2 regions of the Paenibacillus sp. FSL M7-0134 genome follow, and region 2 is predicted to be linked to the other one. Evidence: riboswitches for the same ligand, from Rfam matches in the RefSeq annotation. Region 2 holds a riboswitch; the other holds the start of a gene.

Region 1 (3,509 bases), 940 kb from region 2:
CTATACCTGTATTACCCATCATATCATTGCCCGTGTCATTTCCAAAGTTGAAAGCACTTTTGATGAAACGCGCAAGGGCACTTTTTGCGTAATTTTTTATGCATATATCTCTCTTTTTTACATTCATGTTTGTGAACAAAATCACAGTACTGGGCCCAAACTCTTATTTTCAATAATAAGCCTTACGAACCATTTTAACAAAACCAAGTCCCAATTTTTTTAAACCGAAAGGAGAAGTGAACAAGAAAGTTGAATGGGCATAAGATACCTTTTTTCAGTACCATTTTGGTATTTGACCTCAGAAAGGATTTGAATCCATGATAACCCCAGATTCTTTCAACAGCATTCGACTTTTTCATATGGATTATCAGATTAAATATCCATAAAAAGCGAGACTCCCATAAAGCTCACACACATAATTTGATATATAGACATATTTGTTGTGATAAAATAAACTTTTATAAATAGGAAATCATGTTTAATCAGCCATTATATATTGGTAAATCAAACCAAGATATGCTAGATAAAATTGCTTTTTTGTAAAGGAATTGAATATGACAACAGACCAAAAAAACAACGTGGGCCTCTGGAATGGCGATCCGGTCGTAATTGTACGCACTCCCTCCGCTTTTGCCAAGCAATCCCTTTTATATATCCAGGAATTAGGCTACTTTCAAAAAACTTCTGCTTTTACGATGGAAAGGAAAGAACTTGCCTCTTTTTTGCTTGTCTTTACGTTGTCTGGTAAGGGAGAATTACTGTACCGGGACAAGAAATATATCATAAAACCTCAAGATTTGTTCTTTATTAATTGCGAGGAATATGTTCAATACAGCACCTCCGGTCATGAATCCTGGGAGTATATCAGCCTGTACCTGTATGGCAACCTGATCGAAAATTTTTACGAACAATTTGCCAAGCATAATAAACCGGTCATTTCCATGCATAATCCGCATATTATATTGGATAAGCTCCATGCTCTGATTTGCGGGCAGTCTGACAGAAGTCTTTCCGCTGAGCTGCTAACGTCCAGGCTCATTGGTGAAATACTAATGTGCATTTTGCAACATCCCTATGATCATCCGCATGTGAATGCTGAAACCCTCAGCGAAGTACGCCGGGTACAGCAATATTTGGATCAGTCCTACTGTGAGCGAATAACACTGGACTCGCTGGCAGACATGTTTGAATTAAACAAGTTTAATCTGGCTAAAAATTTCAAAAAGCAGATCGGTTTCTCTCCGATTGATTATCTCATTAATGTCCGTATCACAGCCGCTCAAAGCTGGCTTAAAACCAGTGACATGTCCATTGTGGATATCGCAAGGTACGTAGGGATTCCCAATACGAGCCATTTTATTAACCTATTTAAGGAGCATGTAGGAGAAACACCTCATTCCTTCCGCAAAAAATGGGGGAACCGTTCCAAGTTGTAAATGAGAGGTTACATGAAATCAGTTTGATAGATGATAGACGCACAAGCTATTCAAGTTAATGGCAAAACTGTCGAAAGGCAGTGACGCAAAACTATAGGGCCTTCCTATCCGGATGGCAGCCAGCTACCAGATGAACGAGCTTTTTATTATGTCTTTTTTACATAGATCCATCACAAATTGCTATGCCTCTCTCGAAGAAAGCCCTGATCGCTATGATCAGGGCTTTTTTTCTATTGGGATAGTCATGTCTGCCTAGCATGCTGAATATACTAATTTCGAACGAAGCATTGCCATATTACGATGAATAGGAGAATCACTTGGAGCATGAGAACAAAAATAAATGTAATGATCATTGCCTTATTGCTCATTGTCCAAAGCTTTTTCAGCGCAACGCTGGCTTACGCAGATGCTCCAGCCCCAGAACTGCCGCAGAGTGCTGTATCTGATCCTACACCTACCGTTACAGATGCTGTATACGTTGTCCCAAACCTTGAACCTCCTGGGGAGATTCCTTCAAACACGGTCCCCTTCGTTCAAGGAGCAGTCAGTTCAAAGTCTCAACATGATGCAGCTCCGCAGAGCATATTAACGAAGTTGAGCCTGACCGACGAAGCAGGGCGTGTCATTGATGCGGTATATAGTCCAGACAGCCAATTCGACATCGGATCAGCCATCCAACTAGGCTATGAATGGGAGCTTCCTGACAATACCTATAAGTCAGGGGACACCTTCACCTTTCATTTACCAGAACAGTTTGTCATCTACACTGATATCTCATCTCCGTTAGTCACTACCGATGGAACCGTGGGATACTTCACAGTAGATCGTCAGGGCAAGGTTATCATGACCTTTAACCAATATGTAGAGAATCACTCCAATGTCAGCGGCAAACTACAAGTTAAAACCGAGTTTACGAAAGAAACGGTGAAAGGCAGTACAGAGATCATCATTGCGATTCCGATCAAAGGCGGGGTGCAAACGGTCATCGTGAATGTAAAACCCCAGTCAGGGCCAACCCTAAGCAAACAAGGGAAAATAGCTGGCACAAACCAGATCGACTGGACCATTGATGTGAACAAACAGCTAAACACCGTAAAGCACGCCCTCATCACCGATCCCATTCCTTCAGGGCTGGAACTCAGAAGAGACTCTATCCGGCTCTATCATCTACAAATCAATATCGATGGCTCGACCGTTGTTCGAGACCTTGTAAATGGGAGTGAATATGCCATTGAAGCAGATCAAGCCGGGACAGGGTTTGTGATTCGTTTTCAAGACGATAGCATGAACACGGCCTATCAGATCCAATATTCCACACGCATTATTGGCGACGAAACACGTTTTTCCAACACAGCAACGCTTTCAGGAGATGCGATAGAGAACGTCGCTGCTACCGCTACTGTTCAGGTAGAACGTGGTGAATTCTTGTCCAAAAAGGTTGAAAAATATGATCATGCCACACAAACACTCTCGTGGGCCATAAGATATAACTTCAGCGAGACAAAAATCCCCGAAGCCAAAGCTCTTTTAATTGATCATTTCAACAAAACTCAAGAATTGCTGCCCGGTTCTTTGAAAGTATTTAAGGGAAACACACTGGAGGAACTCCCATCGTGGGCGTATACTGTCATCCCAGTTGATTATCCGGACCGCAACGGCTTCAAACTTCAATTCAACTTCGACGTAGATTCAGCCTATACCATCCGATACCAGACTCAAGCCAGAGGCCGTGTCTATGATAATGGAAAAGTTATAAACATCATAACCTCGGATGGAACGCAGAAGATTGTATCGACGGAAATCATAAGCGGAGTTATGACTAAAATGTATGACACACCCAATTACAACACCAAAATCATACCTTGGGTGATTACCATCAATACAGACTTGTACATCATGAAAAATATTGTCATTCAGGATGTGTTTCCAAACGGGGGCTTGGCTTTGTTACCGGACACCCTGAAAATTCAAAGTGTTGACGGAACAACGGAGCTACGTGCGCCCACGGATTATGAGCTGGTTCCGCTATCACAGGACTATAAACAAGGATTTACGCTCATTTTTCATAAAGCC
Region 2 (3,509 bases):
TGCTGACAATGATCCTTTAGCAGACGATTCGGTAGAGGCAGCTGCTGTAGAAATATCGATATTATCCCTACCGACCACACCTTTGAATTCCGCTGAAGAGTCATCCCTCTGACCCAGCTTCCATACTGGACTGGCAGCCGCTACTTTATCCGTCTGCAATTCTGCGCTTTTTGAAGGCGTGTATATAAACCAAGCGATCATCGCTATAGCTACGACCGCTAGTAGTCCAGATAAAACTACTGTATACCTATGGGATAACCATTTTTTTATCATATGATCCACCCTCTCTCCTCAAATTTTTTGACCGGGAAAGAGTATCAATCAAGGAAGAAACAAAGCGTTTCCGGGAATCACCGCTTTCGCTTCATGCTGACTTTCCCACATTAGACGTGCCATCGCATCGCCTTTTTCATCATAGTATTCCACTTTTAAATCTACCAGTTGGCCTGCTTCCAAAGTAATACTACCTTTACGCTCTGTCCAGCTTTGTTTGAACCAGCTGTCAATAACCAACTTGCCGTCTACCCATACACGGATACCGTCATCGGATATCGTTGTGAACGTATAGGTCTCGCTATATTGCGGTTTGATTTTACCCGTCCAGCGAACCGAGAACTGATCGGCATTCACCTTTGGATCAGCTGCATTGGCACGCCAGTTGTAGTCCAGCTTGCTATCTGTACGGATCAAAGCAGGACTTCCGCTCAAATTCATATTGTTAAAATATTCGCCCTGCAGCCCGTTCACATATACCACATCAGGAACGGAAGGAGGAGCCGGAGTCGGAGCCGGGATAGGCTCACTTTGCCCCTCGTCCGGTAAGGTCGGTACGTCTGTCCCAGGTTGTTCGATTGCTGCCAGCCCATTTTTCACATCATCCCGCGTCAAACTCTTCGAATCATTCATATAATCCTGAATTTGATTTGTTGTGTTATTCTCAGTCAGCATCTTGCCCCAAGTCATGGAATATACCCATTTAGGTTGAGCCTGCAATACCTCAGAACTAGGCATCTCACCGTGCTCCCCAATGGCAATCGGCTTATTCCGTGCCAGCCCGAGCAGACCTTCGTAATGACTTTGCTTAAAATCATTGTTGTAAATGTCTACTGCCAAAATGTCCACTTTGTCATCCCCCGGGTATTTTGGGGTATACGGGACAGTATACGAATTGGGCGCATTCGGACTCCATACCCACAGCAGATTGTTCAATTGATGTGTGTTTGTAAAACGGTCATACATGATATTCCATAGCTGATTGAAATTAGTTTTGTTTCCCCACCAGAACCAGTCACCATTCATTTCGTGGTAAGGTCTCCACAAAACCGGAACCCCTGCATCACGAAGCTGCTTTAACGATACAGCGACCTTATCCAGATCGGCAATGAGGAGGTTATACTGCGCAGTACCTGGAGTCACGTATTTGTTGAACTCTGCCTGACTTACTTTCGCCTGTACATTGGCCCAAGTCAGTGGCCTACCTGGTAGCGCTTCATGAAAAGTCATCGTCACAATACCACCGGATCTGTCCCAACGGATAGCACTATCGACGACATTTTTACGTTGTGCTGCTTCCGTAGCGTCAGATTGACCAGAGATAGCTCCCATCTCATAGCCGTGTACACCAACATATGCCTGACTGATTTTTTGGACCTTGTTACTTAATTCATCTGGACTTTCCAAATAATCATGCTGACCGGTGACTATTTTTTTCCCTGAGATGTTGAGTAAATAATTGTATAGTTCACGGGCCTGAGTAGAAGCGTCCGAATTAACAGGTTGTAATGAAGCGGCATTCGCCACCGACAGAGAATCTCCAAAACCGACGGGCAACAATGAAAAAAGCATAACAACGGGGAGTACATGACGTATCAGTCGATACAGAGGAATAAAATTGAATCTCACTTTCGCTCTTCCTTTCGGTAGCCAGGCTGCCATCCTTGTTGGAAGGCCCTTTAGCTTTGCGTACCTGCCTTTCGACAGGGCTGCGTTTATCGTTGGAAGGAGTTTGGATTCCTTCTTACCCTAAGTATCGACTTTTTTTTACCAAAATTTAATAGGTCATGTTCATGAATTTACAGGTTTTCGCCCAATTTCGACAGTTTAGGCTATGAATTTTCATGAATTCGTCTTTTTTCGTTTTTACGAAAATAATTAGGAGATAAATTGGTGACGGGAAATTTCATTCCAATCCATACAAAAGCGGACAATATCCTCTTCAACCAACTCAGAGCCAGTCTGCACCTCAATAAAATCCACATCGGTCACAGCCAAAATGCTATGCTTCGTCCCTTCAGGGATACGTACTACGTCACCAGCCTTCACTTTGTGCAGCTTCTCATTCAAAATAATTTCCGCTTCACCGCTAATAATGGTCCAGATTTCACTTCGTTTGAAGTGAAGCTGGTAGCTGATATTTTTGCCTTTCCGTACGCGGATTCGTTTGGTCAATACCTCGTTACCCTCGTCATACTTGACATAATCCACAACCCGATACTGCCCCCAACGACGTTCTTCATACATTGGACGCTGATCATGAGCCTTGAGCACTTCCTTAATGCGAGGACTTTCTGCCTTATTGGTCACAAGAATGCCATCCGGGCTAGCGGCTACAATCAGATCATTCGTTCCAATGATCGCCACAGGAATGTCTAACTCGTTAATAAGACTCGTATTGACGCAATCCTCTGTTACTACACCTCTGCCCACTTGTTGATTAGACATTTCTTCTGTGAGCGTATTCCAGGTACCCAAATCCTTCCAAAAACCATCATACGGAAGAACTACGATGTCCTTTTCCTTCTCGACTACTTCATAGTCAAAGCTGATTTTTTCCAGAGATGCGTATTGCTTTTGCATTTCTTCATAATTAAGCGGCAACCCCTTGGATGCCAAGATATCCAGCAAATAACTTAATTTGAATGCAAAAACCCCGCAGTTCCATAGAGCATTGCGTTCAATCAGACGCTCCGCCTGCTCCCGGTCGGGTTTCTCTTGAAAATGGCTCACTTCACGGTAGCCTGTGCTACCTTGAGTGGCATCGTTTTTCGGAATAATGTAACCATATTTCTCTGAAGGATAGGAAGGGACAACCCCGATTAAAGCAAGCTTGCCTTCACTCTCCTGAAGCGTATGTTCCAGCTGGGCTACGGAAGCGAAGAAAGCATCCTCAACATAAGGATCTACAGGCAATATGGCTATAATTTCATCAGGTGAAACACCTGCAATGGAATATAGATAAGTCGCTGTCAGCGCAATCGCAGGAAAGGTGTCTCTGCGTTCCGGCTCAACAATAATGCGCGTATTCGGCCCGACCTGACTCTGTATCATTTCGACCTGTGCTCTCCCTGTCGCAATAAACGAGGATTCTGATAATCCGTTGTCTCCCAATTGTCTCCATACCCGCTGTACCATGGATTCCGAAATCCCCTCCGGGCTCTCCAGTACCTTCAAAAATTGTTTGGAACGGGAATCGTTGGACAAAGGCCATAATCTTTTACCGGAACCACCAG

What was found. Region 2 has a riboswitch for cyclic di-GMP ahead of NSQ58_RS19925 (glycosyl hydrolase). Riboswitches for the same ligand answer to the same signal wherever they lie in the genome.
Region 1: it holds a riboswitch for cyclic di-GMP, as region 2 does, so the genes downstream of both, NSQ58_RS15905 (collagen binding domain-containing protein) here and NSQ58_RS19925 (glycosyl hydrolase) in region 2, are expected to answer to the same signal.

What each region holds. Positions count from the first base shown of each region.
Region 1 is NZ_JBBOXV010000002.1:32,058-35,566, reverse strand. Features, by position in the region: gene NSQ58_RS15910 (AraC family transcriptional regulator) at 555-1,436, shown strand; cyclic di-GMP riboswitch class I at 1,487-1,567, shown strand; gene NSQ58_RS15905 (collagen binding domain-containing protein) at 1,761-3,509, shown strand, end outside.
Region 2 is NZ_JBBOXV010000002.1:973,348-976,856, reverse strand. Features, by position in the region: gene NSQ58_RS19930 (hypothetical protein) at 1-273, opposite strand, end outside; gene NSQ58_RS19925 (glycosyl hydrolase) at 322-1,902, opposite strand; cyclic di-GMP riboswitch class I at 1,916-1,997, opposite strand; gene NSQ58_RS19920 (sugar phosphate nucleotidyltransferase) at 2,152-3,509, opposite strand, start outside.